3 regions of the Shewanella sp. 4_MG-2023 genome follow, and region 3 is predicted to be linked to each of the others. Evidence: predicted binding sites of a transcription regulator. Region 3 holds the regulator's gene; each other region holds the start of a gene.
What was found. Region 3 encodes LexA, which represses DNA repair genes until DNA is damaged. Its sites were predicted from a motif close to TACTGTATNNNNATACAGTA; they were not measured.
Positions count from the first base shown of each region.

Region 1: recA (recombinase RecA) is a predicted target of LexA. The motif match lies at 5,052-5,071, and genes of this name have one in related genera.
Region 2: Q4546_RS03590 (DNA topoisomerase III) is a predicted target of LexA. The motif match lies at 5,063-5,082, and genes of this name have one in related genera.

Region 1 is NZ_JAUORL010000059.1:787-7,993, reverse strand. Features, by position in the region: gene csrA (carbon storage regulator CsrA) at 248-451, opposite strand; gene alaS (alanine--tRNA ligase) at 867-3,491, opposite strand; gene recA (recombinase RecA) at 3,903-4,967, opposite strand; gene mutS (DNA mismatch repair protein MutS) at 5,390-7,207, shown strand, end outside.
Region 2 is NZ_JAUORL010000004.1:162,131-175,016, reverse strand. Features, by position in the region: gene Q4546_RS03610 (SPOR domain-containing protein) at 1-412, shown strand, start outside; gene Q4546_RS03605 (CvpA family protein) at 528-1,016, shown strand; gene purF (amidophosphoribosyltransferase) at 1,056-2,567, shown strand; gene Q4546_RS03595 (hypothetical protein) at 2,739-4,700, opposite strand; gene Q4546_RS03590 (DNA topoisomerase III) at 5,104-7,089, shown strand; gene Q4546_RS03585 (alpha/beta fold hydrolase) at 7,374-8,672, opposite strand; gene Q4546_RS03580 (MBL fold metallo-hydrolase) at 8,942-9,586, shown strand; gene Q4546_RS03575 (XdhC family protein) at 9,929-10,972, shown strand; gene Q4546_RS03570 (nucleotidyltransferase family protein) at 10,972-11,604, shown strand; gene Q4546_RS03565 ((2Fe-2S)-binding protein) at 11,608-12,072, shown strand; gene Q4546_RS03560 (molybdopterin cofactor-binding domain-containing protein) at 12,075-12,886, shown strand, end outside.
Region 3 is NZ_JAUORL010000007.1:162,057-174,942, reverse strand. Features, by position in the region: gene Q4546_RS06070 (efflux RND transporter permease subunit) at 1-1,869, shown strand, start outside; gene Q4546_RS06065 (hypothetical protein) at 1,953-2,219, opposite strand; gene Q4546_RS06060 (VOC family protein) at 2,261-3,058, opposite strand; gene mtr (tryptophan permease) at 3,427-4,671, opposite strand; gene plsB (glycerol-3-phosphate 1-O-acyltransferase PlsB) at 4,683-7,103, opposite strand; gene lexA (transcriptional repressor LexA) at 7,482-8,099, shown strand; gene Q4546_RS06040 (cell division inhibitor SulA) at 8,096-8,602, shown strand; gene coxB (cytochrome c oxidase subunit II) at 9,033-10,649, shown strand; gene ctaD (cytochrome c oxidase subunit I) at 10,659-12,263, shown strand; gene Q4546_RS06025 (cytochrome c oxidase assembly protein) at 12,265-12,828, shown strand; gene Q4546_RS06020 (cytochrome c oxidase subunit 3) at 12,825-12,886, shown strand, end outside.

The DNA of each region.
Region 1 (7,207 bases), on a different contig from region 3:
GGCCACTCGGCCACCTCTCCGTTTCTTGGCGCACATATTACTGTTTGCCGAAAATAAGTCAAACCTTTTTCAGCATCTTATATTCATTTGAACTGTTTTTGAGCACATTGATGAGTTAAGCCACAATTATCATCAATTCATTTAAAAAAATTTGTATTTTTTTTAGCAAACAATCTTAAATAGTCTAAAAACAATAAAGCCAGCTTTCGCTGGCTTTATTGGTAAATCGCAAACAATGTCTGATATATCAGAAATTGCCACCATCTTCAGGTGTAACGTTGCCAGATTTTTCAGACTGGATACGTTGATAAATTTCTTCGCGATGAACTGATACTTCTTTAGGTGCATTCACACCGATACGTACTTGGTTACCTTTTACACCTAGTACAGTAACAGTCACTTCATCACCTATCATTAATGTTTCGCCAACACGGCGAGTCAAAATCAGCATTCGATTGCTCCTTTAGTCCAATCAGCATACACCAGCTTCTATCCGTAATATGCGCGTTTAATAATGTTAGCTTAATACAAATCATTAGTGACGACACTAAATCAATAAAACTTTTAAGCTTTTTACCCCAAAAAAAAGAAAAAACGTATTCCTGCGGCCTGATTATTTCAAGTTGATAACATTTAAAGGCTATTCTTTAAACAAAAGCAAAACAGGTAATTTAATAAATTGCTGCTTATGCGTACAAAAAAAGCATAAAAGTTGCTTCAATTTAGAATTATAGTAGCTTGAGTCAAAAAAGCGTAAAAAATGATACCTAAGAATGCTTTATAAGCTTGCCGAACCACTATCTCAAAGCTCAACCTAATACTCAAGCCATAAAATGCCGTAAACACCTTATGGCTTAAGTTGTCAGTTAGCCTAAACGTTCGCTGAGCCATGGTTGAACTAAGGCTAATGCTGCATCTAAGTTCTCTGGTTGTGTTCCGCCAGCTTGGGCCATATCAGGGCGCCCACCACCTTTACCGCCAACCTGCTGTGCTACCATAGCCACAAGTTCACCAGCTTTAACCTTACCGACAAGATCTTTGCTCACACCAGCAATCAAGTTAACCTTTGCATCGCCAGCAATACCGAGCACGATAATTGATGACGGTAACTTTTGCTTCAGCTCATCTTGCAAGCCTCGTAAAGATTTAGGGTCCACACCTTCAAGCTTTTTAACTAATACCTTGATGCCGTTCATCTCAACAGCTTCACCAGCAATATCGGCACTGGCTGCTGCAGCTAACTTATCTTTTAGCTGCGACATTTCTTTCTCAAGGGATTTTACTTTATCAAGCTGTGCTTTTAATTTCGCTACAACAGAGGCTGAATCTGACTTAAGCAAACTTGCCGCTTGTTCAAGTTGAGATTGCTGCTCAGCAACATAAGCCATTGCTGCGGCACCCGTTACCGCTTCAATACGGCGAATACCTGCTGCAATACCACCTTCTGAAGTGATTTTGAATAAACCAATATCACCAGTACGGCCAACATGAGTACCACCACAAAGCTCGATAGAGAAGTCACCCATGGTAACCACACGCACTTCGCTGTCATACTTTTCGCCAAACAACGCCATTGCGCCCTGCTCTTTGGCTTCATCAATCCCCATAACCGCAGTTTTTAATTCATGGTTACGACGAATTTGAGTATTAACCATGTCTTCAACTTGCTTAAGTTCTGCTGCGGTGACCGCTTCAAAGTGAGCAAAGTCAAAACGTAAACGCTCAGGGTTAACTAATGACCCTTTTTGATTTACATGGCTACCCAGTACATTACGTAGTGCTGCATGTAATAAATGGGTCACTGAATGGTTAAGCTGAGTACGATGACGAAGTTTTTTATCGACTTCAGCGCTAACGCTATCACCAACATTTAAAACACCAGCAACTAACTTGCCTTGATGACCGAAAGCTTGACCAAAAATTTGAGTATCGGTCACAGCAAAATTAGCATCATTAACTGTTAAATGGCCTTTGTCGCCAACTTGACCGCCAGACTCAGCGTAAAACGGCGTATTATCTAATACAATGACCGCTTCTTGATCTGCCGTTAATGAATCAACTGCATTACCTTCTACATATATAGCTGTAATTTTACCTTGACCATTTAGCTCGCTATAACCGCAAAACTCGGTTTCACCTTCAATTTTAAGGCCTGCATTGTAATCAGTGCCAAAATTGCCAGCCGCTTGTGCTCGGCTGCGCTGCTCAGCCATTGCCGCTTCAAATCCTGCTTCATCAACGGTGATATCACGCTCACGACATACATCCGCGGTTAAGTCGACAGGGAAGCCATAGGTGTCATAAAGTTTAAATGCTGTTTCACCATCTAAAATATTAGCTTCAAGTGCATTAAGGGCTGCATCTAAAATACCTAGGCCACGCTCTAGCGTTCTAGCAAACTGCTCTTCTTCGGCTTTTAAAGACTTTTCAACAATTGCTTTAGCATCAACAAGGCCTTTAGCTGCATCGCCCATCACTTCAATTAATGTTGGCACTAATTTGTAGAAGAAGGTATCTGTCGCGCCAAGCTTGTTACCATGACGCACTGCGCGGCGAATAATACGGCGTAGTACATAGCCGCGGCCTTCATTTGACGGCATTACACCGTCAGCAATTAAAAATGCACAAGAGCGAATATGATCGGCAATAACCCGTAAAGATTTATTTTCTAAATCTTGGACACCAATGATTTCAGCCGTTTTAGCAATAAGCTGTTTGAAAATATCGATTTCATAGTTTGAATGTACGCCTTGCATAATCGCAGCAATACGCTCAATACCCATACCAGTATCAACAGAAGGTTTTGGTAATGGCTTCATTTCGCCGTCAGCTTGACGGTTGTATTGCATGAATACGATATTCCAGATTTCAATGAAACGATCGCCATCTTCTTCTGGAGTACCAGGGCGACCGCCCCAGATATGCTCGCCATGATCATAAAATATTTCAGAACATGGGCCACAAGGACCTGTGTCACCCATTTGCCAGAAGTTATCAGACGCATAAGGTGCACCTTTATTATCACCAATGCGGATAATATTTTCAGGGGCGACACCAATTTTGTTAGTCCAGATATCAAACGCTTCATCATCAGTTTCATAGATGGTGACGCATAAACGCTCGGTTGGAAGCTTTAATGTTTCAGTTAAAAAGCGCCATGCATAGCTAATGGCTTCTTCTTTGAAGTAATCACCAAAACTGAAGTTACCTAACATTTCAAAGAAGGTATGGTGACGAGCGGTGTAACCTACATTATCAAGGTCGTTATGTTTACCACCAGCACGTACACAGCGTTGCGATGTTGTCGCTCGGGTATAGCTACGCTTTTCTTGACCTAAAAAACAGTCTTTAAACTGATTCATACCGGCATTGGTGAATAGTAAAGTTGGGTCATTGTGAGGTACTAAAGAGCTACTATCGACAACTTGATGTTCGTTGTGACGAAAAAACTCTAGGAAAGCACTTCTTAGTTCTGCGGTAGTTTGAAACATGAAATCGCCCTAAAATGGATAAATCGTATTTATCAGGAAGCTGTTAGTCAGCGCTAAATTGCCAACATTATATACTTAAACAAACTATAGGTGCGACATTCTAGGGCAATAGATTGGCTATTTTAGGCTGGAATTTAACGATTTTGATCATCGAATATTTGATTGATTGTGCAATATAGCCATATTTATGGGTAATCAAAAAATTACCGCAACTAAAACAGCTAACAAAACGGCTAACAAGAGTGGCTATAAAGCTAATTGATAGGCGCTGTTAAGCTTCATTAGCGTAACAGCAAAATATAGCCTCTGACAGATATGAGTTACATACTGAGCAAAATTGGATAAAAAAAAGCGGCGAGCATATAGCTCACCGCGATTTAATAATTCTAACTACTAATACCTAGCAAAGGCTTAAAACACTTCACCGGTTTCTAAATCGATGTTTTCATCGGGTTTAGCAGGGGCGGCATCTTTTTCTTTATCTTTACTAAGCAATAATTCACGTAATGCAGTTTCGATCTCTTCAGCCGCAGCAGGGTTTTCAATTAGGTACTTACCGGCATTTGCACGGCCTTGACCAATCTTGCCGCCTTTGTAGCTATACCAAGCACCAGCTTTTTCAACAAGCTTATGCGCCACACCTAAATCAACTAGCTCACCAGTACGGTTAATACCCTTACCGTACAAGATTTGGAATTCAGCTTGCCTAAATGGCGCTGCAATTTTGTTTTTAACCACTTTAACTCGGGTTTCGTTACCAACCACCTGATCGCCATCTTTGATTGCACCTGTACGGCGAATATCCAAACGCACTGAGGCGTAAAACTTAAGTGCATTACCACCTGTTGTAGTTTCTGGGTTACCGAACATCACACCAATTTTCATACGAATTTGGTTAATGAAAATCAATAGCGTGTTTGATTGCTTAAGGTTACCAGCAAGTTTACGCATTGCTTGGCTCATCATACGAGCAGCAAGGCCCATGTGTGAGTCACCAATTTCACCTTCAATTTCAGCTTTTGGTGTTAATGCCGCCACTGAATCGACAATGATCACATCAACGGCGCCAGAGCGAGTTAAGGCATCACAAATCTCGAGTGCTTGTTCACCCGTATCTGGTTGCGAACAAAGTAGGTTATCAATATCAACACCAAGGTTTTTAGCATAGATAGGATCAAGAGCATGCTCAGCATCGATAAACGCACAGGTTTTACCTTGACGCTGTGCTGCTGCAATCACTTCTAAGGTTAAGGTTGTTTTACCTGATGACTCAGGACCGTAGATTTCTACGATTCGCCCCATAGGTAAACCACCAGCACCCAAGGCAACATCCAATGAAAGTGAGCCAGTAGAAATGGTTTCAACATCCATTGTGCGGTCTGCGCCCAACTTCATGATTGAACCTTTACCAAATTGCTTCTCAATTTGACCTAACACGGCATTCAGTGCTTTCTCTTTATTTGGATCTGCTTTCATTGTGATTATCCCTCTAAGCGAACTCATCTCATTGGCGAGATTGATAACGAATAAATTTGTCTGTTTCTTAATATGAGCTCAGTATACTGTATAATCATACAGTATCAATAGTTACTCAAAAAAAAATTGCAAAACCACTAATAAACAAGGTTTTTCAATATCAATATCAATACCTTATAAGTAAAAATATAATTAAAACTTCTACACCACTGTATATAAAGACTACTGTATACAGTGGTTTCAATATGTTAACCATCTGACAAATAAGCCAATAGTTATACTCTTTCAACTCGATAATAGCAGTTCAGAACCGCGCTAAATGAGTAACTCTATTGGGATTCAAATCAATTATTGCTAAGATGAGCGCCGATTAGTATTGGTCTTTTTTCCGATCCCCAAGCCATATTTAGAGCAACAAATTAATGACAGCAATTGAAAATCCAAATTTAGAAAAGCACACTCCGATGATGCGCCAATATTTGACGCTTAAAGCGCAGCATCCCGATATGTTGTTGTTTTATCGTATGGGAGATTTTTATGAATTATTTTATGAAGATGCCAAACTTGCTTCTGAATTTTTAGGAATTTCGTTGACCGCTAGAGGCAAAAGTGGTGGTAATGCCATCCCTATGGCAGGTATTCCCTACCACTCTGTTGAAGGCTATTTGGCTAAATTAGTCCAAATTGGTCAATCAGCAGCTATTTGTGAACAAATTGGCGATCCTGCTACAAGTAAAGGTCCGGTTGAGCGCAAAGTTGTCCGTATAGTAACGCCTGGCACCTTAACTGATGAAGCCTTACTGCAAGAGCGTCAAGACAATCTGTTAGCTGCGGTTTATCAAGGTAAAAATGGTTTCGGCTACTCAACTTTAGATGTGTCATCAGGGCGTTTCGTGGTAGTCGAATTAGAAAACGCTGAGACATTAGAAGCTGAATTACAACGCACCAGCCCTGCAGAGCTACTTTACAGCGAAGACTTAGTCGATGTGCATTTAATTGAAAACATTAAAGGTATTCGTCGCCGCCCAGAATGGGAATTTGATTACGATACCAGCATACAGCTATTGCTGGAGCAATTTGGCACGAAAGATTTACATGGCTTTGGCATTACAGATGCTCGCTTATCACTGCAAGCTGCTGGCTGCTTAATGCAATATGTCAAAGACACCCAAAAGACAGCTTTGCCGCACATCAATAGCATTACCCTTTTTAATCAAGCTGATACTATCATTTTAGATGCTGCGACCAGACGCAACCTTGAATTAACTTTGAACCTGTCGGGCCAGCGTGACAATACACTTGCTTGGGTGCTAGATAAGACGGCAACACCTATGGGCAGTCGAATGCTGCAACGCTGGATCCACCAACCATTAAGAAACCAGCAGCATATTCATCAGCGCCAACAAGCGGTTGCCGAGCTAATTGATAGCGGTTTGTATGCCGACTTACACCAACAACTGAAAGCTTTAGGTGATATCGAGCGCATTATGGCAAGGCTTGCCATAAGAAGTGCACGACCACGTGATTTTGCCCGTTTACGCCAAGCATTAGAATTGCTGCCTGAAATCCAGCAAACCTTAAGCCATTGTCAGCAAGATGAACTGAAGACTCTGGCGCGAAAACTGGGAGAATTCCCTGAGCAGCAACAGCTTTTAGCCTCAGCGATTGTTGATAATCCACCCATGCTTATTCGTGATGGTGGAGTCATTAAAACTGGCTATAACGCCGAGCTTGATGAGTGGCGCGGTTTAAGTGAAGGCGCTAATGACTATTTAGTGCAAATGGAGCTGCGAGAAAAAGAGCAAACAGGCATTAATTCCCTTAAAGTCGGCTATAACCGTGTGCACGGTTATTATATTGAAGTCAGCCGCCTACAATCTGATCAAGTGCCGTTAAGCTATCAACGCCGTCAAACCTTAAAAAATACTGAACGTTATATCACCCCAGAACTTAAAGAGTACGAAGAAAAAGTACTTTCAAGTCAGGGCAAGGCGTTGGCCATTGAGAAAAAACTATGGGAAGAACTGTTTGATTTATTACTACCGAAACTACATGAGTTTCAGCTATTTGCTCAGTCCGCAGCAGAGTTGGATGTATTAAGTAATTTCGCCGAACGAGCTGAAACCCTTGGCTATAATTGCCCGCAAATCACTCACGAGATTGGTATTCATATTGAAGCTGGTCGCCATCCGGTAGTAGAGCTAGTCAGCCAAAGTCCATTCATTGCCAACCCGGTGCAA
Region 2 (12,886 bases), on a different contig from region 3:
CCAAGATTTAGCTCAAGTTTCAGAAAAAACCAGCACTACGCCAGCGACTAAAACTGACAGTGGAACAAAGTCAGTCACAAGCGCCAACACCGCAACCGCATTAACAGCAGTAACCTCAAAGCCTGAAACTGTTAAATCAGCCATAAAACAAGCTCAGCCCATCAAAGCGGGATTTACCTTGCAGTTGGGTGGTTTTAATAACGCTAAAAATGTTGAAGGCTTAGTTCAAAAGCTGCGCACTAATGGTTTTACCGCTTATACATTACCGACTAAACCGATTGATGGTTCTTTAACAAAAGTGTTTGTCGGCCCTGAACTCTCAGCAGATAAACTGAAAAGTTATCAACAAAAAATACAGAAAATAACCGGTCTTCAAGGCAAGATTGTGCAATACAATCCCCTAGAAAACTAACTATTCATCATTGTTTTTTTCAGCGCACAGTCAATTTATTCTGCTAGAGGTGTGAAACTTTTCAGTCTCTGTTAGAATCGCGCCGTCTTAACATCTATACCGGATCCCTCTCTCAATGGTTTGGATTGATTACGCTATTTTCATTATCATCGGCCTATCAACTGTTATCAGTTTGATACGTGGATTTGCCAAAGAAGCCATGTCGCTAGTGGTATGGTTCGCTGCTTTCTTTGTTGCTAGCCAATTTTATCAAGATCTCGCTGTTCACCTAACGCAGATGAATGACGAAATGCTTAGAAATGGCGTTGCAATTGCTATTTTATTTATCGCTACTCTCATTCTTGGTGCCTTAGTTAATTACATATTAGGCCAACTGGTGTCAAAAACCGGCTTGTCAGGCACAGACCGCGTATTAGGTTTGTGCTTTGGCGCGCTTCGCGGGGCGTTAATCGTCAGCGCAATATTATTTTTTCTGGATGCGTTTACCGGTGCTTCAAGTCAAGACTGGTGGACGGATTCAGAGCTTGTACCCCAATTTGGTGTGGTTATTCAGTGGTTTTTTGACTATCTGGAAAATACCTCCAGCTTTGTACCCAAAATATAAATATAAATATAAAACATCTTACAATGAGGAAGCTTACCCATGTGTGGTATCGTCGGAATAGTTGGTCTGTCATCGGTTAATCAAACCATTTATGATGCGTTGACCGTGCTTCAGCACCGTGGTCAAGATGCTGCAGGCATCGTGACCGTGGACAAAAATGCATTTCGTTTACGTAAGGCTAATGGACTCGTTAAAGACGTATTTGAAATCAAACACATGCAACGCCTTCAAGGTAATGCAGGTATTGGACACGTACGTTATCCAACAGCAGGCAGCTCGAGTGCCTCTGAAGCACAACCATTCTATGTTAACTCTCCATTTGGTATTTCCTTAGCCCATAACGGTAACTTGACCAATACAGTTGAGCTTGCTGAAGGACTGATCAAAAAGCGCCGTCATGTAAATACCACCTCAGATTCTGAAGTGTTATTAAACTTGCTTGCTGATGAGCTGCAAGAAACCCGCAGCTTAACCTTAAGCGCTGATGAAGTTTTTGATGCAATAGCGAAAGTTCATGCACAAACTCGCGGTGCTTATGCTGCTGCGGCGATGATTATTGGCCAAGGCTTAGTGGCATTTCGTGACCCATTTGGGATCCGTCCTTTAGTACTTGGTAAGAACGAAACCCCAACAGGTACCGAATACATGGTCGCCTCTGAATCAGTGGCACTTGATGCAGTTGGCTTTGAAGTGATGCGCGACGTTGCGCCAGGCGAAGCAGTTTATATTTCACTTGATGGTCAACTATTTACTCGCCAATGTGCGGTTGAGCCAAGCTATGCACCTTGTATTTTTGAATTCGTCTATTTCGCTCGTCCAGACTCGAGTATTGATAAAGTGTCTGTCTATGCCAGCCGTGTAAACATGGGGGCTAAATTAGGCGCAAAAATTCAAAAGGAATGGGAAGATTATGATATTGACGTGGTGATCCCAATTCCTGAAACCTCGTGTGATATCGCCCTAGAAATTGCTCGTGGAATGGACCTGCCATATCGCCAAGGTTTTGTTAAAAACCGCTATATTGGCCGTACTTTTATTATGCCGGGTCAGCAAGAGCGTAAGAAATCTGTTCGCCGTAAGCTAAACGCGATTAAAACTGAGTTTACTGGTAAGAACGTATTGTTAGTTGACGACTCAATTGTTCGTGGTACCACCTCTGAGCAAATCATTGAAATGGCTCGTGAAGCTGGGGCTAAGAAAGTGTATTTTGCTTCAGCAGCACCTGAAATTCGCTTCCCGAATGTCTACGGTATTGATATGCCAACCACCAATGAGTTGATTGCTCATGGCCGTGATGCTGATGAAATCGCTAAAATCATCGGCGCCGATGGGATTATCTTCCAAGACTTATCAGACTTGGTTGAAGCCGTTGGAATGGAAAATCCAGAAATTAAGCGCTTTGAAACCTCAGTATTTGATGGTCATTACATCACTAACGATGTTGACCAGGCGTACTTGGATCACCTGACTCAACTGCGAAATGATGATGCCAAAGCCAATAATAAAGACATTGGTACTAACTTAGAAATGCATAACGTTTGTCATCCTTAAACGATACTTTCTAAGTAACTGATTAAAGCCAGCTAGCCGCTGGCTTTTTTGTTTTTCTTTTCCTTCAGTAATCGAAACTAGTACTACAGATAAAAAAATGCCTGAATCACTTCAGGCATTTTGCTCGGTTTATTGATGATGAGTCACTATCAAATTACTAATATAAATATATTAATAATTATGAGCTTCTGCTAGTCGTGCAGGGGAGTGACACACAGAACATGATTCAGTGATAGGCGCTGGGTCAAATACGGCAAAGTCGCCACTTTCACCCGTGTGCGTATCAGCTTCTGGAGTGATAGCCACATTGAAATCACCACCTTGTTGTATCATGTGATTTTTCGCAGCATCACCAGTATGACAAGTGGCACAGTTAGCAGAAATCGCCGTGATACCGTAAACACTGCTTTCATCCATACCGTTTAACACAACTGCTGGTGCTACATCTTCAAGGTCAATCATACCAGTGTGACAAGCTTGACAATCAACCGGCATGTTTCTGTCGGTTGTTGGCATGTCATTTAGACCACGGTCTTGCTTGTATGCTCCAAAGTGCATGTTGTGAACCAATGGTCCCCACGCCATCGCGTAGTCTCCTATAGTTCCATCTTCCTGTGTTTTACCTGGAGCCCAGTTATAAGCAGAGTGACATTGCGCACAGCCGTCGCCACCTAAGTCAAAACCACCACGTTGACCACCATGACCTTGTAACCCTTCAGTGTGACAAGTTAGACACTTCATGCCATCAGAGGTTGTACGACGGACATCTTTGATGTTCGATACTGATATAGGTGCACTTGCCCCATTTTCAGCTCCCCAACGAGCAGTGTAGGTAATGCGACCATCTACACCACCGAATAACACTTCACCTTCTACATAGGGTAGCGCGTGTTCGATGATATAAATTACCTCACCATTTTCACCAGCCATAGCGTCCACTGAACGTGCCACATGACCTTCGTCACGGCCTGGAAGCACTGCTTCGCCATTCTTAACTACTGTTGCCCAGCCACGTGGAGATGCATCGGTAATAGCTAGAATATCAACTGGCTTACCTTCGCTATCCGTAGCGGTTGCAGTTACTTCAATCGCAGTTTTATCTTCGCTACGAACAACTGAAAATACTTCAAACTTGTAACGGTTTAATGCTTCATCACGCGCCTTACCATTTTCATGATCATGTTGGAACGAATTGTGACAGGTTGCACAATCAAGGTCAGTAAAGTTACTGTGATTAACAGCTAAATCTTTATCTGCATCTTGTAAATCAGCATGACAAGTTGCACAGCCATTGAGTGACGCAGTAAATACCACATCGTCAATGTGACAAGTTGAACAACGGTATTTATCCATTGAATAACTTGTACCCAATGAAGCGTGGCCAGAAGATATTTTACCGCCTTCACCATCAGCTAATTTGCCATGCCCTAGCATTGCCATGGTGTTTTGAGCCCAGCCGCCATCTTTTTGTTCAGTTTGAGTGTGACAAACTAGACATGCTTCAACAATAATAACTTCTTGGTCATTGTCTAATGCATGGTGATGCTGATGCCAGCCCCAAGTTGCGTTGCCTGTAGCATCTTCAAACTCACCGTGACAGGCGACACATTTAGCATCATCTGTGGTGCTCACTTGTGCATAATGATCGTTCTTAGTAAACATCACACGCTTAGTACGTGGCATACCATTTTCGCCATTACCTGGTCGAATATAGCCAGTACCAATTGATTCAGATGTCGCAGCTTCATGTGGCATAGATAAGTTGTAGATACCGTCACCAGCATGGGTCAAGGTACCTGGTGCGTTATCATCACCCGCAACCCAAGTCACATCAACAGTGTCAGCAAGTAAACCTGCTTCATTTTTGATTGTTGACATTAACTGGACTTTATCTAAATCTTCTACTGGAACCCCATCTTGGTTCTCAACCGAAAATTCAACATTAACTAAGCCATCGGCATATTGCCATTCCATCACTTTTGCTACTGCTGATGTGGTCACTACTGGTGGTACCCAAGGTGCACCGGGGTCACCAGGTAGACCATCGTTTCCATCTTTACCATCATTACAAGCACTCATCCCCAGTGCAGTAGCCACAAGTAAAGCAACACGACATTTGCTCATTAATTTCATCTCATACTCCAAAATGTTTTTCTTACCTCTTAATGGGTAATTGGAGCGTAATGTAAAGATTGCTTGGCAACTGTTGACTAGATCACAAACTAGGGGTATTACTAGTTTAATTGTTTATATTCAATAGTTTGAATATAAACCTCCTAGCTGAACATTCTGAATTAAAGCTTAATCTCCCGATGTGTTTTTGCATTAAGATCACAAATTAAAGTAAATTTTTATTGGTTGTTTTTGGTTAAATTTAGCGCCTTATAAGCGTGGTTTTTAATGCTTTGGCCTAGTGTTTTGAGTAGCAGCTCATCATTCTAAGAAACCTGCCATTGCATTAACAGTTGCACTTATTTTTGCTATTCGCTAAATTACACTGTAATTTCATACAGTGTTTTAAAAGTCTAATAAATCTATGATCCTCTATATTGCTGAAAAACCCAGTCTAGGCCGTGCAATTGCCGATGTATTACCAAAGCCGCATAAAAAAGGTGATGGTTTTATCATGAGCGCCAATGGGGATTGCGTGTCTTGGTGTATAGGGCATTTGTTAGAGCAAGCAGAACCTGATGTCTATGATCCCGCTTTTAAATCATGGCAATTAGCCCATTTACCCATAGTGCCGAGTAAATGGCAGTTAAAACCTAAAACTAATACGCGCTCACAGTTGAGCATCTTAAAAAAGCTCATCAAACAAGCATCGAGTTTAGTTAATGCTGGCGATCCTGATAGAGAAGGGCAGCTGCTGGTGGATGAAGTCATTTCCTATGCAGGTGTAAAGGCCGACAAGATTGCTCAAACCCAGCGTTTACTTATTAGCGATCTTAACCCTTCGGCGGTAAAACGCGCCTTAGGGCAATTGCGCACTAATAAAGAGTTTGTCCCCTTATCTACCTCAGCCTTAGCCCGCAGCCGCGCAGATTGGCTATATGGCATGAATATGACCCGCGCTTATACCATTCAAGGCAAAAAAGTAGGTTATCAGGGAGTATTGTCTGTTGGTCGAGTGCAAACCCCGGTACTGGGGTTAGTGGTAAGGCGAGATGAAGAAATTGCCAATTTTCAGCCCAAAGCTTTTTATGAAGTATTGGCGCATTTACTGACCGATAACCAAGAAGGCTTTTCGGCTAAGTGGAAACCCAGTGAAGCATGTCAGCCATATATGGATGAAGAGGGGCGAGTGCTCGCCAAAGGCTTAGCAGAAAATGTGGTGGGGCGGATAACTAACAAGCCAGCTGAAGTGACCAAACTTGAATCAAAAAATAAGCGTCAGAACCCCCCATTGCCTTATAGTTTATCCAGCCTGCAAATCGATGCCGCCAAACGCTTTGGTATGAGTGCCAAAGAGGTGCTTGATACCTGTCAGAGTTTATATGAAAGGCATAAATTAATTACGTATCCGCGCTCAGATAGTCGCTATTTACCTGCAGAGCAACATGGCCTTGCACCCCAAGTTATTCGCGCAGTATTAAGTAATGATGCAGGCTTAATCGCTAAAGCGGATACACCCAATGCCAAGCTCAAGTCCAAAGCTTGGAATGACAGTAAAGTTGATGCTCACCACGCGATAATTCCCACTGAAAAAAACACTAATTTGGCAAACTTATCAGCCAAAGAGTCGCAGTTATATTCTCATATTGCACGGCAGTATTTAGCCCAGTTTTACCCCGCCTATATTTATGATGAAACCCAAGTTGAAGTGACCATTGCGGGTGGCTTATTTACCACTAAAGCTAAGCAAGAGTTATCGTTAGGTTGGAAATGTTTGTTTGCGAAAATGCAGGGTAAAGATAATGCAGATGGCAGTGATGACGAAAATTTAGCGACCTTACCGCCACTGAAAAAAGGTCAACAACTCCATTGTGAGCGTGGCGAATTGCTTGAAAAAACCACTCAAGCGCCAAAACACTTTACTGATGCGACTTTGCTTGGCGCCATGACAGGGATCAATCGCTATGTCACTAACCCTGAAGTGAAGAAGATCCTAAAAGACACCGATGGCTTGGGCACCGAGGCAACCCGAGCAGGCATTATTGAATTACTGTTTAATCGCGGTTACTTATTAAGGCAGGGTAAATCAATCATTGCCACCCCAGTTGGCGTTGGCTTGATCCATTCATTACCAGAAACAGCCACCACACCGGATATGACTGCGCTGTGGGAAAGTAGCCTTGATGCCATAAGTCAAAAGCAGCTTAGGTATGATGCCTTTATGGAGCCATTGTTAGCGCAATTACAGCAACTGATTGAGCAAGCTTCAAATCAATTACCTACAGCTCTTGAGGGGATTAAAGGGCCTGGCTATAAAAAACGCCGCTCCAGTAGTGGCTATAAACGCAAAGGTGCAGCAAGTAAAACCTCTACGGCTAAAACTTCCCGTAAGCGCAGCTCGAGTAAATAAGCCGATAAAAGAGAGTTTGTATGAATAAATCATGGGATACAGGTATTGCATCGCTCGCACTCGATTGTTCTTAAAGGGAATAGCGGAATTTCAGGCAAAAAAAATGAGTAAACCGAATCAGGGTTTACTCATAAAAATTCACTAGTTCACAACATAAAGGGCGGAACAGGTTAGATTATGGCCGAACTTACTTAACTGAAAATTAATTTAATCTGTCGACGTGCTGTGGAGTGTGATCGACTTCAATATTAATCAATTTAAAACTGAACATTAAATTACATTTGTTATCGAATGCTATCCTTTCGGCTCAATGAAATGAGTTTATCTAAAATATGCTCACCATCCATACGAATGCCATTATGCTCATATTCTGATGTTAGCCAATAGCTGAGGTTATTCACTAGCTGCGCAGTTTCAAGGCTGTAATTCATATCAACATACATATCTTCACTGTAAATAGCCGCAGTGACCGGGACGGTGTTTTGCAGTAACACGTCCACATCGTATAAATTGCTCCAATCTGATTTTTGCGCAATTAATTCTGCCACCTCTTTGAGAGGCTTTAACTGATTAAATTGTTCAAAGAACCATGGATAAATCATTTCGCCAGTAAACAGTAAGCGCTGCCCTTGTTGATAATTGAATTTAGGGAACTGCTCTCTGACTCTATGGGCTGACCAATTAGCCCCTTGTTGATGAAACTGCTGGCAATAGATCGATTCATGCAATAACGCGAAAATTGGGTTGGTGTTGTAATCCAAAAATTGACTAAATTGATGCAAAAATAGCGGGTTTATTGTGCGACCTTGGGCAGTATCGATCATGGCTTGCTCAAGTAAGTAATAGAGGGCTTCAGGGCCTTGCTCCATACCTATATTAACCCCGAGCAGCTGTAGCATCTCAACGGTGAGTTTTTCGCCTGTGGCAAGGTAAACGTCATTATCAGCAATATAGTCAGCCAGTTCTGCTGTTAATGACTCAGCATCTTTGAAACGATGATAAAAATCAGCGTTTTTGGCAAGTACCCGTTTATAGGTTGCTTGATAGACGTCATCTGCTTGACGGGTTAATGATGGAATACCACCTGTGATAAAGGCTTCAGTTAGTGCTTGTGGCGCTGCGCTTAAATAGCGTAAAACACAAAAGCCGCCAAAACTTTGGCCTAAAATACTCCATGGCTGATTATTTGCTAATTGAGCTCTAATTACTTCAGCATCTCGAACAATGTTATCGGCTCTAAAGTGGCACACATAATCGGCTTGTTCTTGCGCGGTTAAATGCGCCAGTGTGGCGCTATTTAGTAAGCTTGAAAGACCGGTGCCGCGCTGATCAAGCAACAGCACTCGATATTCTTTTAGGGCGCGTTTTATCCAGCCACTATTCTCAACAGGGCGCACTGCACCAAAGCCCGGTCCACCTTGAAAATACACTAAATAGGGTAAGGATAAATCTTGGTTTTCTGTACTGACGATTTCCCGAACAAAAATTGATAATTGCTCACCTTCGGGCTGCTGATAATCTAATGGAACGCTAAAAAAGTGTTTTGTGGAAACGATCCCAGAAAGAATACTGTCAATTTGCATGGTGTGCCTGTGAAAATAGGATTCAGAAAGGTAGTATTGTATGAAGGTTAGTCCTTGGTCACAATGAAAATATGATGCTAATTAAATGAAGTGGTGATGTTAAATTATTCATTTGTTTGGGCAGCGATGCAAGCTCAGTAAAAATGCTTGTGTTCAAACCAACTAATTGGTTTTATTTTTTGATTCTTATAGATAGATCAAACATTTTATTAAGCTTTAACGCATAATAACTTGGTCGCGATAATTTTCTCAATTTGAGGATAGAAGTAATGAAGTACCAAATCATTCCAGTCACCCCGTTTCAACAAAATTGTAGTGTTATTTGGTGTGAAAAAACCAAACTGGCAGCCGTTGTCGATCCCGGTGGTGACATTGAACGTATTACTACTGAAGTTAATAAGTTAGGTCTGAGCTTAGAAAAAATCTTATTAACCCATGGTCATATTGATCATGTTGGCGGCGCGAAAACACTGGCTAATCAGCTTAATATTCCTATCATTGGCCCACATATCGCTGACCAATTTTGGCTACAAGGGCTAGCAAAGCAAAGCCAGAACTTTGGTTTTGCGCATGTTGACTCGTTTGAGCCTAGCCAATATTTAAATGAAGGCGATGAAGTGACCATTGGCGAAGAGCGTTTATCGGTGGTGCATTGTCCCGGTCATACTCCAGGACATGTGGTGTTTCACTCTAATAAATCAAACCTTGTATGGGTTGGTGATGTGCTATTTAGAAGCTCCATTGGCCGCACTGATTTTCCGCAATCGGACCATCAACAACTAATCCACTCAATTACACAAAAATTATGGCCTTTAGGGGAAAAAGTAACCTTTATACCCGGTCATGGTCCTATGTCGACTTTTGAAGAAGAGCGTCAGCATAATCCATTTGTTGCTGATCAATTATTGGGCTAGGCTCAAGCGTATTCATTTAGCTGCTGGGAATATTGCCCGGTGGCTTACGCAGCAAGCTAGCAGTGTAAAGTAAAATACACTGCTAGCTAAATTGGCATAAACCGTTACATTTTATCTTGCACCAGCTTCACATCCCTTAAACCAGCGACTAGCCTGACTTGCTGGTTCAAACATAGTTATTACTGCCCTTAAATTAATACAGTTAATACTTTGGTAAGTGCCATAAGGCTTTGCATTGTTTAGCGGCTTTGCTAGCTTATAGTCACTTAAAGCACTTATGCTGCTTTGATTAATTACTGCTGAGCGGTGTTTTCATATCAATCAGCATGCTGGCAGGGACTCATGGCACATCATTTATTATCATTGTTAGACACTTGGGCTGAAAAACCGCAACAAGACTGGACTTTAGCAGTCATCACTTCTGTTGAAGGTTCTTCATACCGCAAACCTGGCGCCATTATGTTGTTTGACCCTTTGGGGAAAACCTTAGGCATGTTAAGTGGTGGCTGCTTGGAAGCAGACTTACGTCGTCACGCACAAAAGTCCATACAAACCCAGCAAGTTCAGCAATTAACCTATGACGCCACTGATGAAAATGACACCAGTTACCAACTAGGTTGTGGTGGTTTGGTCAACATTATGATGGTGCCGCTATTAGGTGATAATCATTACCTCGGCTTAGCCGAGTTACATCACCAGCTGACGCTAGGTAAAAAAGGCTCGTACCAATTATCGATAGTTGAGCATCATAGCTATGCTGGCCAAGTCGTAGGTAAGTTCGTTGCTGATGACATAGCTTACAAGCAAACTGCAGCAGACATTATTACTGGTATTGTTACTGACGTGAGTTCTGACAATAACCTCAACTTGTTACGTATCCCAGTCAGAAGCCCATTTCATTTAGGGGTGTTTGGTGGCGGGTTGGATGCACAGCCTTTGGTGGCTATGGCGCAGCAGCTTGACTGGCAAGTCAGCGTATTTGATAGTCGCTCTGCGTATGCAAGAGGCTATGATTTTCCAGATGCTAAGATTTGTAAAAAACCACTAACGCAGATAGATTTGTTAGAAATACAACACCTTGATGCGGCCGTAGTTATGAATCATAACTTGGATATGGACGCTGCAGCATTAAGCCTATTGCAAGGAACAAACCTCGCTTATATCGCGCTTTTAGGGCCAACTCATCGAAGAGATAAGGTGTTGCAAAAATGTCAGCTTTCAACTGATGATTTTAGTGGCTTTTTCTCAGCCCCTGCAGGGCTGGCATTAGGCGGAGAGCTACCAAGTTCTGTGGCCTTAAGTATCTTGTCTCAATGCCACGGGGTATTACATCACGGACTTAAGCGGCAAGGTGAGTTAAGTAATCTTGATAAGGTCATGCTTTGATGAATTTATTTTCTACTCCCCCTAATGTGGTCTCCGTGATGTTAGCCGCAGGGGGTAGTACTCGCTTTAATGGGGCAAAACTTGCCGCAACGTTAAGCGCTGATAATAACGCGCAAAGCTTAATTCAACAGAGTTATGCAATATTGAGTAAGGCGACAACCGAGTTAGATCTATCGCCACCAGTTTTGGTACTTGGCGGCCATAAAGACCTACTTAGTCCATTACTCGCCAATGACATTGAGATATTAACCAATCAAAACTGGCAATCAGGTTTGGCAAGTTCAGTGGCTATGGCGGCAAGTTATGCCCAATCACAACAGGCTGATGCATTACTACTGACATTAGCAGATCAAGTTGCCATCTCTCATTCAGATTATTTAAGCCTGTATGGGCTTTTTTGCCAATTTGGTAAAACCACTGCGGCTTATTACCAGCAAAGCCCCGGTGTACCAGCCATCTTTCTCGCCAGTGACTTTGAAGCATTACAGCAACTTGAAGGCGACAGTGGTGCGAAAAAAATATTAACACGACATTTAGAACAGCAACAATTGACTGTTTTGCCATTAGCGCAAGCGGCAATTGATATTGATACTCAAACCGATCTCAAGCAGTGGTTGGTCAACAAGGAGTAAGTTATGACACAACAAACACAAACGTTGCAGGTAAATGGCAAAAATTTTAGCCTTGATGCCGACCCGAATATGCCCATTTTATGGGCGCTGCGCGATATCTTAGGCTTAACTGGGACTAAGTTTGGTTGCGGCGCTGGCTTATGCGGCGCTTGCACTGTTCACCTTGATGGCAAACCGGTTAGAGGCTGCCTGACCAGTATTAAGCAAGCTGCAGGTAAGCAAATTACCACCATTGAAGGCCTTGAAGCTGACAAGTTAAAAGCTGCTTGGGTTGAACATAACGTACCGCAATGCGGTTATTGCCAAGCTGGGCAGTTAATGTCGGCGGCGGCATTATTAACCACGACAGCCAATCCCACAGAAGCACAAATTGATAAAGCGATGACCGGTAATATTTGTCGTTGCGGCACCTATCCACGTATTAAGGCAGCTATTTTTACTGCCGCTAACAGCAAAGCGGAGGCGTAATTATGACTACCTTTACCGCAGTAGAAAATATGAGTCGCCGTGGGGTGTTGAAGTTATTTGGCGCCGTAGGAGGTGGGTTAGCCCTTGGAGCATCTGGGCTTGCTTGGAGCCCGATGGCCATGGCAGAAGGCAAACAAGCGCAGCTAAACTTGTTTATTGCCATTGGTGAAGACAATAAAGTGTATTTGACCTGTCACCGCTCTGAAATGGGCCAAGGGATCAGAACGGGTATTCCTCAAGTATTAGCAGATGAGTTAGAAGCTGACTGGGAACAAATCGTCGTCGTGCAAGGCCTCGCTAACGAAGAGTTTGGCAGTCAAAATACCGATGGCAGTCGCAGTATTCGTAAGCATTATCAGCGAATGCGTCAAATGGGCGCTACTGCCCGAGTCATGCTTGAGCAAGCTGCTGCGAATGAGTGGAAAGTAGCGCCATCGCAAGTGTATGCCAAGGCGGGTAAAGTCCATGATAAGTCCTCCTCAAAGTCGTTAAGCTTTGGCGATTTAGCGCTAGCAGCAAGTGTATTAACTATGCCAGCACTTGATAGTGTGCCTTTAAAGCCTGCTTCAAAATTTACCCACATTGGTAAATCTCCAGCGATTGTGGATATGGACGACATGATCAGCGGTAAAGCGGTGTTTGGTTATGATATTAACGTTGAAGGCATGGTTTACGCCTCAATCACCCGGCCACCGGTTTTAGGCAGCGATGTTGCATCTATTGATGACAGCGCAGCAAGGGCGGTTGCAGGAGTGCTAGATGTTATTCAAATTCCTATTGCCAAAGGCGCGCCGTTATTTCAAGCCCTTGGCGG
Region 3 (12,886 bases):
TATCGGGCTGAGCACGGTAAACCACCCGAAGGTGAAGCCCACTGGCAACTAATTAAAGAGGCCTCTGTTGAAGTAGGGCCTGCGCTATTCTTTAGCCTGCTAATCATCACCTTAAGCTTTATTCCTGTATTTGCACTGGAAGCTCAAGAAGGCCGTTTATTCCACCCACTGGCGTTTACTAAAACCTTTGCTATGGCGTCTTCTGCAATACTGGCCATCACCTTGAACCCAGTATTAATGGGTTATTTTGTGCGCGGTAATATCCCTGATGAACGCAAAAACCCCATCAGTCGATTTTTGATTGCCATATACCAGCCATTACTCAAACTGGTATTAAAATTTCCTAAATTCACCATCTTATTAGCGCTGGTCATTTTAGCCAGTGCTTACTATCCGATGACAAAGATGGGCTCTGAGTTTATGCCAGAACTCGCTGAAGGTGATTTACTTTATATGCCTACAACCCTGCCAAGTGTCAGTGCAGGTAAAGCCGCTGAAATTTTACAGCAAACCGATAGATTGATTAAAACGGTACCAGAGGTCAAAAGAGTATTTGGTAAAGTGGGCCGCGCGATGACCGCTACCGATCCTGCACCATTAACCATGCTTGAAACCACCATCATGCTTAAACCACATGCTCAATGGCGTGAAGGCGTGACCTTAGAATCTATTATTGCTGAATTACAGAGAACGGTGAAAGTGCCCGGCATGACTAACGCATGGGTGCAGCCGATAAAAACCCGTATCGATATGCTGTCCACCGGGGTTAGAACACCTGTCGGCATTAAAATATCGGGTTCAGATGTGGCCGAACTGGAAAAAATTGGCGCTGAAATCGAAGCGGTAATGAGCCAAGTGCCAGGCACAACATCAGCATTTGCGCAGCGAAGTAGTGGTGGACGTTATATCGATATTGAGCCGAAACTAAAAAATGCAGCTCGATATGGTATGACCCTAAGTGACATCCAAGATGTGGTGCAAATCGCCATAGGCGGTATGAATATAGGGGAATCAATTCAAGGTCAAGAACGTTACCCAATTAACATTCGTTATCCACGAGAGTTACGTGACAGCATCGAAAAACTCAGAGATTTACCGGTATTAACCAAAACCGGTAAATATCTGCCATTAAGCGTTTTAGCCGACATCACCATCAGTGATGGACCGCCCATGCTTGCCAGTGAAAATGGCCGTTTAATCTCATGGGTGTTTGTCGATATTAAAGATATTTCTATCGGCGAATATATCGAGCAAGCGCAAATAGCCTTAGGCCAGCAAATCACTTTGCCAGCACGTTATAGCTACAGCTTTGCGGGTCAATATGAATATATGCAGCGTGTTGAAGCCAAGATGGAGTTAGTCATTCCACTAATGCTGGCAGTTATTTTTATATTACTGATGCTGACCTTTAACTCGTTTGCTCAAGCTTCAGTAATTATGCTGAGTTTACCCTTTGCCTTAGTAGGCAGTGCCTGGTTTTTATATTTGCTGAACTTCAACTTTTCGGTTGCGGTATCTGTGGGGATGATTGCCCTTGCGGGTGTCGCCGCTGAATTTGGCGTGGTGATGCAGGTGTATCTCAACAACAGTATAAAAGACCGAAAACATCATGACACTCTCAATAGCAAAGATGATTTACGCCAAGCATTGATTGAAGGTGCTGTAATGCGGATTCGCCCCAAAGCGATGACAGTTGCGACCATATTTTTTGGCTTACTGCCGATAATGTGGGGCACAGGAACCGGTAACGAAGTGATGCAGAAAATTGCCGCACCTATGGTTGGTGGCATGGTCACTGCGCCGCTGCTATCGCTGTTTGTTATTCCAGCCATTTATTTACTAATCTATGGTCGTAAACTCAGTAACTAGGTTTACAAAGTCACTCATAAACTCTAAAAAAGGCGCTTAAGGCGCCTTTTTATCTATAAAGCCACAAGCTGAATATAAGCTTGTTAGCTTGGTTCACTGAGTACGCCTTGCTTTTCTCGTGCCAGTTGCATCATCCTTAAAAGACCCCAAACCATAATACAACCTCCGACTCCAACCATAGCAAACAGCAGTATTGGCTTCGCCAGCATCGGATAAGCCGCTGTATCAAAACCTGCAAACAAGCCATATAAACCCGCCGCCATTAATAACGTGCCAGGAAAATCAATGACTGCCACCATGGTCATTTTCTTTTGAATTACCGCGAGTTTTTCGTCCTTTGTGAGTGTCATAAGTCTTCCTTGATTAGATTTACAGTTTAACTTTCAAGCAATTATTCTACTTCAGACGCTACCTCGGTCAATGCAATAATTGAAAAAGTGCCGCCTTGGGGATCATCAATCACCGCAAAACGACCAACATCCGGAATATCCGTAGGCGGGACACAAATTCGCCCGCCTAGAGCTTCGGCATCTTGAGCCATAGCATCACAATCTTGCACACTAAAATACAGCATCCAATGGGGCGGGGTATCACCCCACTCGGACGTCATTTGCATCATACCGCCAATGGCTTGCTTATCCACCAGCCATTGCACGTAATCAGCTATGCCCATTGAAGACATATCAAGGCTGTTAGTCTCAAAGCCAAGCGCTTGGGTATAAAAATCGGTTGATGTGGCCAGATCGCGGCACATATATTCAACCCAGCACAAAGTATTGGGCTCAAATGAGCGCTTAATGCCGATATGGTTAATGGCCTGCCAGATTGAAAATCGTGCGCCATCAGGATCTTGGCACACAGCTATAATCCCTGAATCACCAACAGAGTGAGGGCCTGCAATAATTTGTCCACCCGCAAGCCTAATGGCTTTAATTGTCGCCTCAACATCATCAACGGCAAAATAAAGCTGCCAATGGGTTGGCAAACTCTCCATCTCTTTGGGCATTTGATACATAGCCGCAATGTCATCACCCGCTAACTGCAACATAGTGTAATGACCCTCAGGCATGGGCATATCATCAGCCTGCCACTGAAATAGGCTTTGGTAGAATGCTTTCGCGGCATACCAATCATGACTGGCAAGTTCGACCCAACAAGGTTGCCCTTGTTTATAGTGTGACACCTTCATACACCTCACCCTGCTGTTGATAATGACTTATAAGAATAAAGGTTTAAGCTGAACCTAAATGACAACACTCTTTAAGTTAAGACACTTTTAAAGCTAAAGTCGAGTTGGCAATAATGGTTGGTTATTCGTATAAAAAAAGACATTTAAATAATAAATACAACTTAAAATCATAGTCTTATATAGACAACAGTATCAGCAAGCCATGGCTAGTCACTATCGGTCACAAGTCGTAAATTACACACACCTCTAGTCAAAATGCTAACAGTCACATCCTTACTTGCTAGAAAACGCCCATAAAAAAAGCCCTTTTCAAAGGGCTTTTTGGAGGTCATTTCGGTGTTTAAACACCACTTTATCTAGCTAAAGTATTATTTATAAACTGGCAGTAAATCAGCCATCGCCAACAAATGACATGCGCCGGTGATGACACCGAATGCAATAATCACCACAATCAATGGCGTACCACCTGGGACTCTAAAGCTCTTCTCATCAGGGAACATTTTGCGCGATTTGTATGCCATCATGGCTGGCACTATCGCCGCCCAAATGGTCGCCGCTAATGCCGCAAAGCCAATGGCAATCAAGAAACCATTAGGGAATAACAAACCTAATACTGTCGGCGGGATAAAGGTGATCGCAGCTGTTTTAATGCGGCCATTATTGCTTTCTTCAAAGCCAAATAAGTCAGCTAGATAATCAAACAAGCCTAAGGTCACCCCTAAGAATGATGACGCCACAGCAAGATTAGCAAACAAGGTCAACATGGTATTAAGCCATTTACTCGCCATCACATCTGACAGAGCGCCCACTAACACACCCATATTGCCGCCCTGGGCAATAATGTCGCTGAACTGACTACGGGGAATGTTGCCCATGGTTGCCACTAACCAGCAGCTATAAATCACTAAGGCGATAAACGTACCAATAAAGATGGCTTTTAAAATCACTTTAGGTTGTTTGCCGTAATACTTAACTAGGCTTGGCACATTGCCGTGGTAACCAAAACTGGCCAGCCCAAAAGGTAGCGCCGCTAAAATATAAGGCGAGAAACTCGCCTCACCATCTGGCATTAATAATTTTGCGCTATCAATATCAATCAGCAGATTTCCGATGGCGAGAAAAAAGGTAATTAACATCCCGCCAATCATAATGGTGGTAATGCGATCAACCGCTTTGGTACTGATGATCACCACTGCAGCAAGTACGACGGCAAACACTAACCCTGCGATCGGTTGAGGTAAGTTAATCCCCATCCCCGCAAGGGTGTGATTAACAATCGAGCCACCACCACTGATGTAAGCATAGGTCAGGATGTACAACACAAAAGCAATAGATAACCCGTTAATAATCCGCCAAAACTGGCCTAAGGTTACCTTAGTTAAGGTGTCAAAACTGTCACCGGGTTTAAAATGCAAATTGGTTTCAAGTAGCATCAGACCTGACACCAGCATACAAAACCAAATACCAATTAACATGACTAATGAATAGCCAAACCACATGCCTGCACTGACCACAGGCAAAGAAAACATACCAGCACCGACTGTGGTACCGGCGATGATCATAGCACCGCCCAATAAGGATTTATTTTGCGGTTGAGATTGTGTCGAACTCATAAAATTAGTTATTACCCATGTTCCATTGTGACACTATCAACAATGGTTTTTCGAACAGATAAACGCAGCATACCATTGGCATGATCACGTATTCGGATGACTTCAAATTGATTATCGTTAGCGGATAAATACCCTAATTCTTTTAATTTCACACTCAAATTATTGTAGAGCTTTTTATCATAAAACTCAGGCGCAGTAATTCCATGCAAAGCACCTAAACGCTGAGCCAATAAATGGCTGGCGCTTTCTAAATCAGAACGCTCAATTTCTGGTTTGTAAGCCAGTAAATTAAAGATAATCGCGTAACGCTGTAGGGTCTCACTGACCGTGGCGGACAATAACATTAACTGAGTGACATTACTTTGATTGACTTCAAAGTGATCGCTACCGGAAATTAGCTTTTGTTCAACAAACAAATCAAGCACTTGATCCACATAGGCACTTAAATCTTCAATGCCCATAAACAGCTCAGCTTTCAATAATGGGTAAAAATCATTAACAATTTGCTGGATTTTTTCTCGGCTAAATTCTTCATATTGCACCAAGCAACTGGCGATTAATGAAGGCACTGCCATTAGATGAATTATGTTATTGCGATAATAGCTCATCGCAATCACTGAGCTATCTTCAATTGCGATAATTTCGCCGATGGCATCTGTGGTTGAGGTAAATTTATTCAGCGACAAACATTGCTCAACTAGGTCATGAGCTGAGCCCTCAGCCACCGACGCATACTCAGTATAAGGAACATCCTTTAAGATTTTCAGGTAGAGGTCTAGCTGGGTTTCAAGCTCACTGCGCTGCAGGGCGTTTTGCTCTGAAGCCAGCAGCGCCATACTTGCTAATGTCACCGAACTCGCTGCGGCGGCGCCATTGATGTTAGTCATCACTTTATTGGCCAATACATTTACTGCTGGCGTTAACCATGATGGCTTTTGATCCGGATCTTGAGCAATTTCTTCACGCCAATTTGGCGATTGTTGATTTAAAAATTGCTGCACATTGATTGGCTCGCCAAAGTTAACGTAACCTTGGCCAAAGTTGCCTAATTTACGCAGCGCACCAAAGACCTGCCACACTGATTCTTTTTGCTTTTTCTTACCGCTTAACTCTTTATGATAGGTGGACACTTCCATCACATGATCATAACCAAGATAAACTGGCACTAAGGTTACTGGGCGTTCAATGCCCCGCAGTACACAGTTAACTGTCATCGCTAACATGCCGGTCTTAGGCGCTAATAAACGACCGGTACGAGAACGACCACCTTCGGTGAAGTATTCAACCGAATAGCCTTTAGCAAATAACTGATCTAAATACTCACGAAACACTGCGGTATAAAGTTTATTACCGTTAAAGCTACGACGAATAAAGAAAGCACCACCACGGCGGAACATAGGGCCTGCTGGCCAAAAGTTTAAATTAATACCGGCGGCAATATGCGGCGGCACCATGCCTTGGTAATACAAAATATACGACAGCAGTAGGTAATCCATGTGGCTACGATGGCAAGGCACATAGACAATTTCATGACCATCATGATGCAGCTTACGCACTTTTTCAGCGCTTTTAATGCTAATACCGCTGTATAACTTATTCCACAACCAAGTAAGAAAGCGCTCAGCAATACGCACTAAGCTGTCTGAATAATCCGCTGCAATTTCATCTAAATACTGAATCGCTTTTTCGCGGGCTTTGTCTTCAGGAATTTTTTTATTAAGCGCTTCTTCTTTTATCGCTTGAGCAATGGCATCAGACTTTAATAATGAGTTGAACATTGCCTGACGATTTGGCAGTTGTGGGCCTGTCATCACTTTACGTTGGCGTCTAAAGTGCACTCGCGCCACACGGATAAGTTTATGCGCAATACTGACATCAGTGCCGTGTTCATCAGCCATATAACGTAGCGACATAGCATTTGAGAATTGAATAAAGCTATGGCGACCTAAGAACAAAATCATCAACCATTTACGTAACCAGGTCGGGTTTTCACGCTCAAATACGGCTGCGGTCATGGTGTCATCTTCTTTACCAGGGATACGTCCCCAATACAGACTCACTGGCACCAATTGAATATCAAGTTGATCATTTTTTTTATGTAAGGCTAATAAGCTGGTGAAGTTATCAACAAATTTTTCGCCACTTAAACGCTTGCCAAATAGAGGCTTACGACCTTCAATACACACAATTCTAGGGGTATTTAAGCCATCAACGTCTAGTCGCTCATAAGGGCTCGGTAAGCCATATTTGGCGGTCACTTCATTTAATGCCGCAATATCACTGAGTGATTCTGTCTTCATCACATAGACCACTGGTTTATCTGGGTCTAAGTTCAGATCGGCAAAGGGATCTTCAGGCACAACAACCGTGTGCACCATCAGTTTTTGAATCCAACGTAATGATTTTGCTATGATTGAGTCAGGTTTTAACATGAGTGTTCGCATATTCAACATCAATTAATTGGCCATAGAATACCAGATAATGGTTCAGTTTCACTAACAAGGGTCTATACAGAGAATATTTGTTCAGTAAAAATAGCCATATCCGAATAACAACCAACCTATTTTCAATCAACACTACTGTATAAATATACTGTTTAAACAAACGATGTGAGAAATAGCCAATTTCATCGGTTTAAAAAGCTGACTTACCTTCATTAACTAAATAATTAAATTACATATACTTAACCGTGCCCCCATATATAGCCAACAAGAATTAGATGATAATAGTTAAATTAATTTGGTTAATACTTGCGCGACCACCGATACTGTATATAATGACAGTCACTGTATAAAAAAACAGGAATCAATATGAGACCTTTAACGCCACGCCAAGCTGAAATATTAGAGCTAATTAAATGTAATATCGCCGAAACAGGTATGCCGCCAACTCGTGCAGAAATTGCAACTCGATTAGGCTTCAAAAGCGCCAATGCCGCTGAAGAACACTTAAAAGCACTGGCAAAAAAAGGCTGTATTGAAATTATTCCTGGTACCTCTCGCGGGATCCGCATGGTGCAGGTGGAGGAGGAAGTTGAAGCAGGCTTACCACTTATCGGCCAAGTTGCTGCAGGTGAACCTATCCTTGCTCAAGAGCATGTTGAACAGTATTTCCAAGTTGACCCAGAAATGTTTAAGCCCAATGCTAATTTCTTACTACGCGTTCGTGGCGACAGTATGAAAGACATTGGTATTTTAGAGGGCGACTTATTAGCAGTGCATAAAATGCAAACTGCCACCAATGGTCAAGTTGTAGTGGCACGTCTTGAAGACGATGTAACCGTGAAAAGATTTGAAAAGAAAGGCAATATTATTTATTTACATGCTGAAAATGCAGAGTATGAGCCGATTAAAGTTGATTTAAGTTGCCAAAACCTAACGATTGAAGGGCTTGCTGTTGGCGTTATTCGTAATGGAGGTTGGTTATGAACACATTAATAGGCAATGCACCGCGTCACCCTGGATTATGGGTAGATATGGCATCTGATCCCTTACCCACTAAACAAGGGATTGAAACCAAGCGCACCCAAAACCAAGGCTTAACTGAATTGACTCAATTATGCAGTCAGTTAGCCATTTTAAGTCAGCAAGGCCGTTGGATTGTACTGATTAATCCGCCGCATATCGGTTATAAGCAAATTCTTGCTAATGCCAATGTTCGTATGGACAGAGTATTGTTAGTTCACACCAAAGATGAAGTCGAAACCCTGTGGGCGATGGAAAAAGCGCTCACTAACGGTACTTCAAGTGCAGTAATTACTTGGACACCACCATTAGATGCCCGCGACAATCGCCGCATTCAATTGGTTGCCAAAAATGCCTTAGCCCAAGGGCTTATCATTGAAGATGTAAATACTCACTTACCTGAAGGCGACCCATTAACGCAAACTTTAGCAGTACAGACTCGGGTAAACCTTACCTCGTTTCACTAGTAAAATATGACTAAAAAAGCCCTTCACTACGCTGAGGGGCTTTTTTTTGCACTTTTTTCAGCAAATTAGATGATAAAGTGATCTTGATCAATATTTAATCTCCAAGTAATGTAGTTAACAAGGTAGTAACAATTTATCGTACTGCCGAGAATAAATGTCAAAAAGATACAAACGCTATTAAAAGATTGAGCTGGTACCGTGCGGTATAGAAAGCCTTGAATGTAAAGCGTCAAATATAATTGATAAGTTCAGTATTAGGTACAAGTGTGGCACCGTAACGTAATAACATAATTGAGTTTTCAAGCTCAAAGCCACCGTGTACTTTGAAATGATCAAACTTTTTCGGGTATGAAAAGTTTGCATAGAGCAGAGTATTACTGTGTGGCTTTTCTTTGTAATTGCAATTCGCAATTAGCAGAGGAGTAGTCTTGTGAAGCGATTGTTGTACGGATTAATGGTGGCGTTGCTTGCAACCCCACTCACAGCGGCAGAGATGCCCTTAAACATGACTCAAGGTGTAACAGAGATCAGTGGCCAGGTTTACGACCTGCATATGATTATTTTGTATATCTGTTGCGCCATTGGTGTCGTGGTCTTTGGGATCATGATTTATTCCATGATCTATCACAGAAAATCTAAGGGTGCAGTTGCAGCCGACTTTCATGACAGTACCAAGGTTGAAATAGCTTGGACAGTATTGCCATTTCTAATCCTAATTGGCATGGCAATCCCAGCAACAAAAACGCTGATTGCTATGGAAGATCCCAGCGATGCTGAACTGACAGTCAAAGTGACGGGCTCTCAATGGAAATGGCATTACAGCTATTTCAATGAAGATGTCGAGTTTTTCAGTTTATTATCTACCCCAGCAGACCAAATTACTGGCACCGCAGATAAAACCGACACCTATCTTTTAGAGGTCGATAAGCCGCTGGTTTTACCAATAAATCGTAAAGTACGTTTTTTAATGACCTCGGATGACGTTATCCACTCTTGGTGGGTACCAGCATTTGCCGTTAAAAAAGATGCAAATCCTGGTTTCATCAATGAAGCTTGGACTAAAATCGATAAAATAGGTACTTATCGAGGCCAATGTGCCGAACTATGCGGTAAAGATCATGGCTTTATGCCTATTGTTGTTGAAGCCGTTTCAGAAGCAGACTTTGACCAATGGCTAATCGACCAAAAGCAATTTGCTGCTGATGCTAAAGCCGCTGCACAAGCCTCACTGAGCCAAACCCTTAGCTATGACGAGTTAATGGCCCAAGGCGAACAAATCTACATGGGTCGCTGCGCGGCTTGCCACCAACCTAATGGTGCTGGTTTACCTGGCGTCTTCCCTTCCCTAATTGGCAGTCCAATGATTAAAGGCCCAGTGTCTGGCCATATCGATATTGTCGTTAATGGTAAGCCTGGCACTGCGATGCAAGCGTTTGCCAAGCAGCTAACGGCAACTGAAATTGCTGCAGTAGTCACTTATGAGCGTAATGCTTGGGGTAATGACTCTGGCGATACCGTGCAAGCGGCTGATGTGAGTGGCAATGGGACAAATTCTAGCGCTACACCAACCACTGCTGACGCTCCTAGTGCAGGCACTTCTACCGCAGACACGTCAACGCCTGTGACTTTACCAGCAAGCTTACCTACAGCTGAACAACTTGAAGACACTGCAACACAAGCTGTGACTGAAGCGGCAACACAAGCAGCAGAAGTTAAAGCTGTGGTATTGGATGACTTGACGATGGATGAGTTAATGACCATGGGCGAGCAAGTCTATATGACTAGCTGCGCTGCATGTCACCAAGCTGCTGGTACTGGCTTACCTGGCGCGTTCCCTTCATTAGTAGGCAGCCCACTCATCGTCGGTCCAGTGACGGATCATCTTAATATTGTCATCAATGGTAAACCTGGCACGGCTATGCAAGCATTTAACTCGCTACTTACGCCACAACAGCTTGCTGCAGTGGTGACTTATGAGCGAAATGCCTGGGGTAATAACTCTGGCGATGCAGTTCAGGCTGCTGATGTTGTTGGTCACGGAAAGTAAGGGATTAAAATGAGCACAATTACACAAGATTCACCAGCCGCTCACGACGATCACCATGATGACCATCATCATGGGGCGCCAAAAGGCATTATGCGCTGGGTTTTAACCACTAACCATAAAGATATTGGTTCAATGTATCTGTGGTTTAGTTTCATTATGTTTTTAACCGGCGGCGCAATGGCCATGGTCATTCGTGCTGAGTTATTCCAACCCGGTTTACAGTTAGTTGAACCTAACTTTTTTAACCAAATGACCACAGTCCATGGCTTGATTATGGTATTTGGCGCAGTCATGCCAGCCTTTACCGGCTTAGCTAACTGGCTCATTCCAATGATGATTGGTGCGCCAGATATGGCACTACCGCGGATGAATAACTGGAGCTTTTGGATTTTACCTTTCGCGTTTGCGATTCTACTTAGCTCGCTATTTATGGAAGGTGGAGGACCCAACTTTGGCTGGACTTTCTATGCACCACTGTCAACAACCTATAGCCCTGATAGCACAGCATTATTTGTGTTCTCAGTACACATTATGGGCATAAGCTCGATCATGGGTGCCATTAACGTGGTGGTGACCATTGTTAATATGCGTGCTCCGGGTATGACTTGGATGAAGCTGCCATTGTTCGTCTGGACTTGGCTGATTACCGCCTTCTTGCTAATAGCAGTGATGCCGGTATTGGCAGGTGTAGTAACCATGGTACTGACTGATAAATACTTTGCCACCAGCTTCTTTGATGCTGCTGGCGGCGGCGACCCTGTGATGTTCCAGCATATTTTCTGGTTCTTTGGCCACCCCGAAGTCTACATCATGATTTTACCTTCATTCGGGATTATCTCGGCCATTATTCCCACCTTTAGCCGTAAAAAGCTTTTCGGTTATGCCTCCATGGTATACGCCACCTCAAGTATTGCGATTTTGTCCTTCCTAGTTTGGGCGCATCACATGTTCACCACCGGGATGCCAGTATTTGCAGAGCTATTCTTCATGTACTGCACCATGTTAATCGCAGTACCTACTGGGGTGAAAGTGTTTAACTGGGTTGCAACTATGTGGCGCGGCTCAATCACCTTCGAAACCCCGATGCTGTTCGCCATTGCATTCATCATCTTATTCACCATCGGTGGCTTCTCTGGCTTGATGCTAGCGATCACCCCAGCGGATTTCCAATACCATGATACGTACTTTGTGGTAGCGCATTTTCATTATGTACTGGTGACTGGCGCAGTATTCTCCATTATGGCTGCAGCATATTACTGGCTACCGAAATGGACAGGATACATGTATAGCGAAACATTAGGTCGTTGGCATTTCTGGTGCAGTGTTATTTCAGTGAATGTACTGTTTTTCCCAATGCACTTTTTAGGCTTAGCAGGCATGCCACGTCGTATTCCAGACTATGCAATTCAATTTGCTGACGTAAACCAAATTGTCTCTATTGGTGGTTTTGCCTTTGGTTTATCACAACTGATTTTCCTCGCTGTGGTACTGAAATGTATCAAGGGCGGCGAAAAAGCTGCGGATAACCCATGGGAAGGTGCTGAAGGGTTAGAGTGGACTATTGCCAGTCCTGCGCCTTATCACTCATTTACCACCCCACCAGAGGTTAAATGATATGAGCCAGCCAACAAAATCAAACCGTAATTTACTTATTGGCCTAGTACTGGGTTCAATAGGTATGTTCGGCTTTGGTTTTGCGCTAGTGCCTTTGTATGACGTGCTTTGCGATGCCTTGGGGATTAATGGAAAAACCCAAAGTACTGCCAGCAGTTATGAGGCTGTGGTGATTGATAAAGACCGTACTGTAACCATTGAGTTTATTGCCCAAGTACAAAGCAATATGCCGTGGGAGTTTGTGCCAAAAGTGAACCGCATGCAGGTTCACCCCGGCGAACTCACACGTACTGCGTTTTTAGCGAAAAACTTATCTTCAAATAACCTCGTAGGCCAAGCAATACCCTCGGTATCGCCAGGCCAAGGCGCGGCTTATTTTAATAAGACCGAGTGCTTTTGCTTCAATCAGCAACCCCTAGCAGCAATGGCCGATGCTGAATTACCGTTAATTTTTTACGTGGATGCGGATTTACCTGAATCCATTAACACATTGACTCTCTCTTATACCCTCTATGATATTACAGACAAGCAGACTGCAGCCATAGAGCAAGGAGCAGCAAGATGACAACAAAACATGAAAACTATTACGTGCCAGCGCAAAGTATCTGGCCAATTACCGGCGC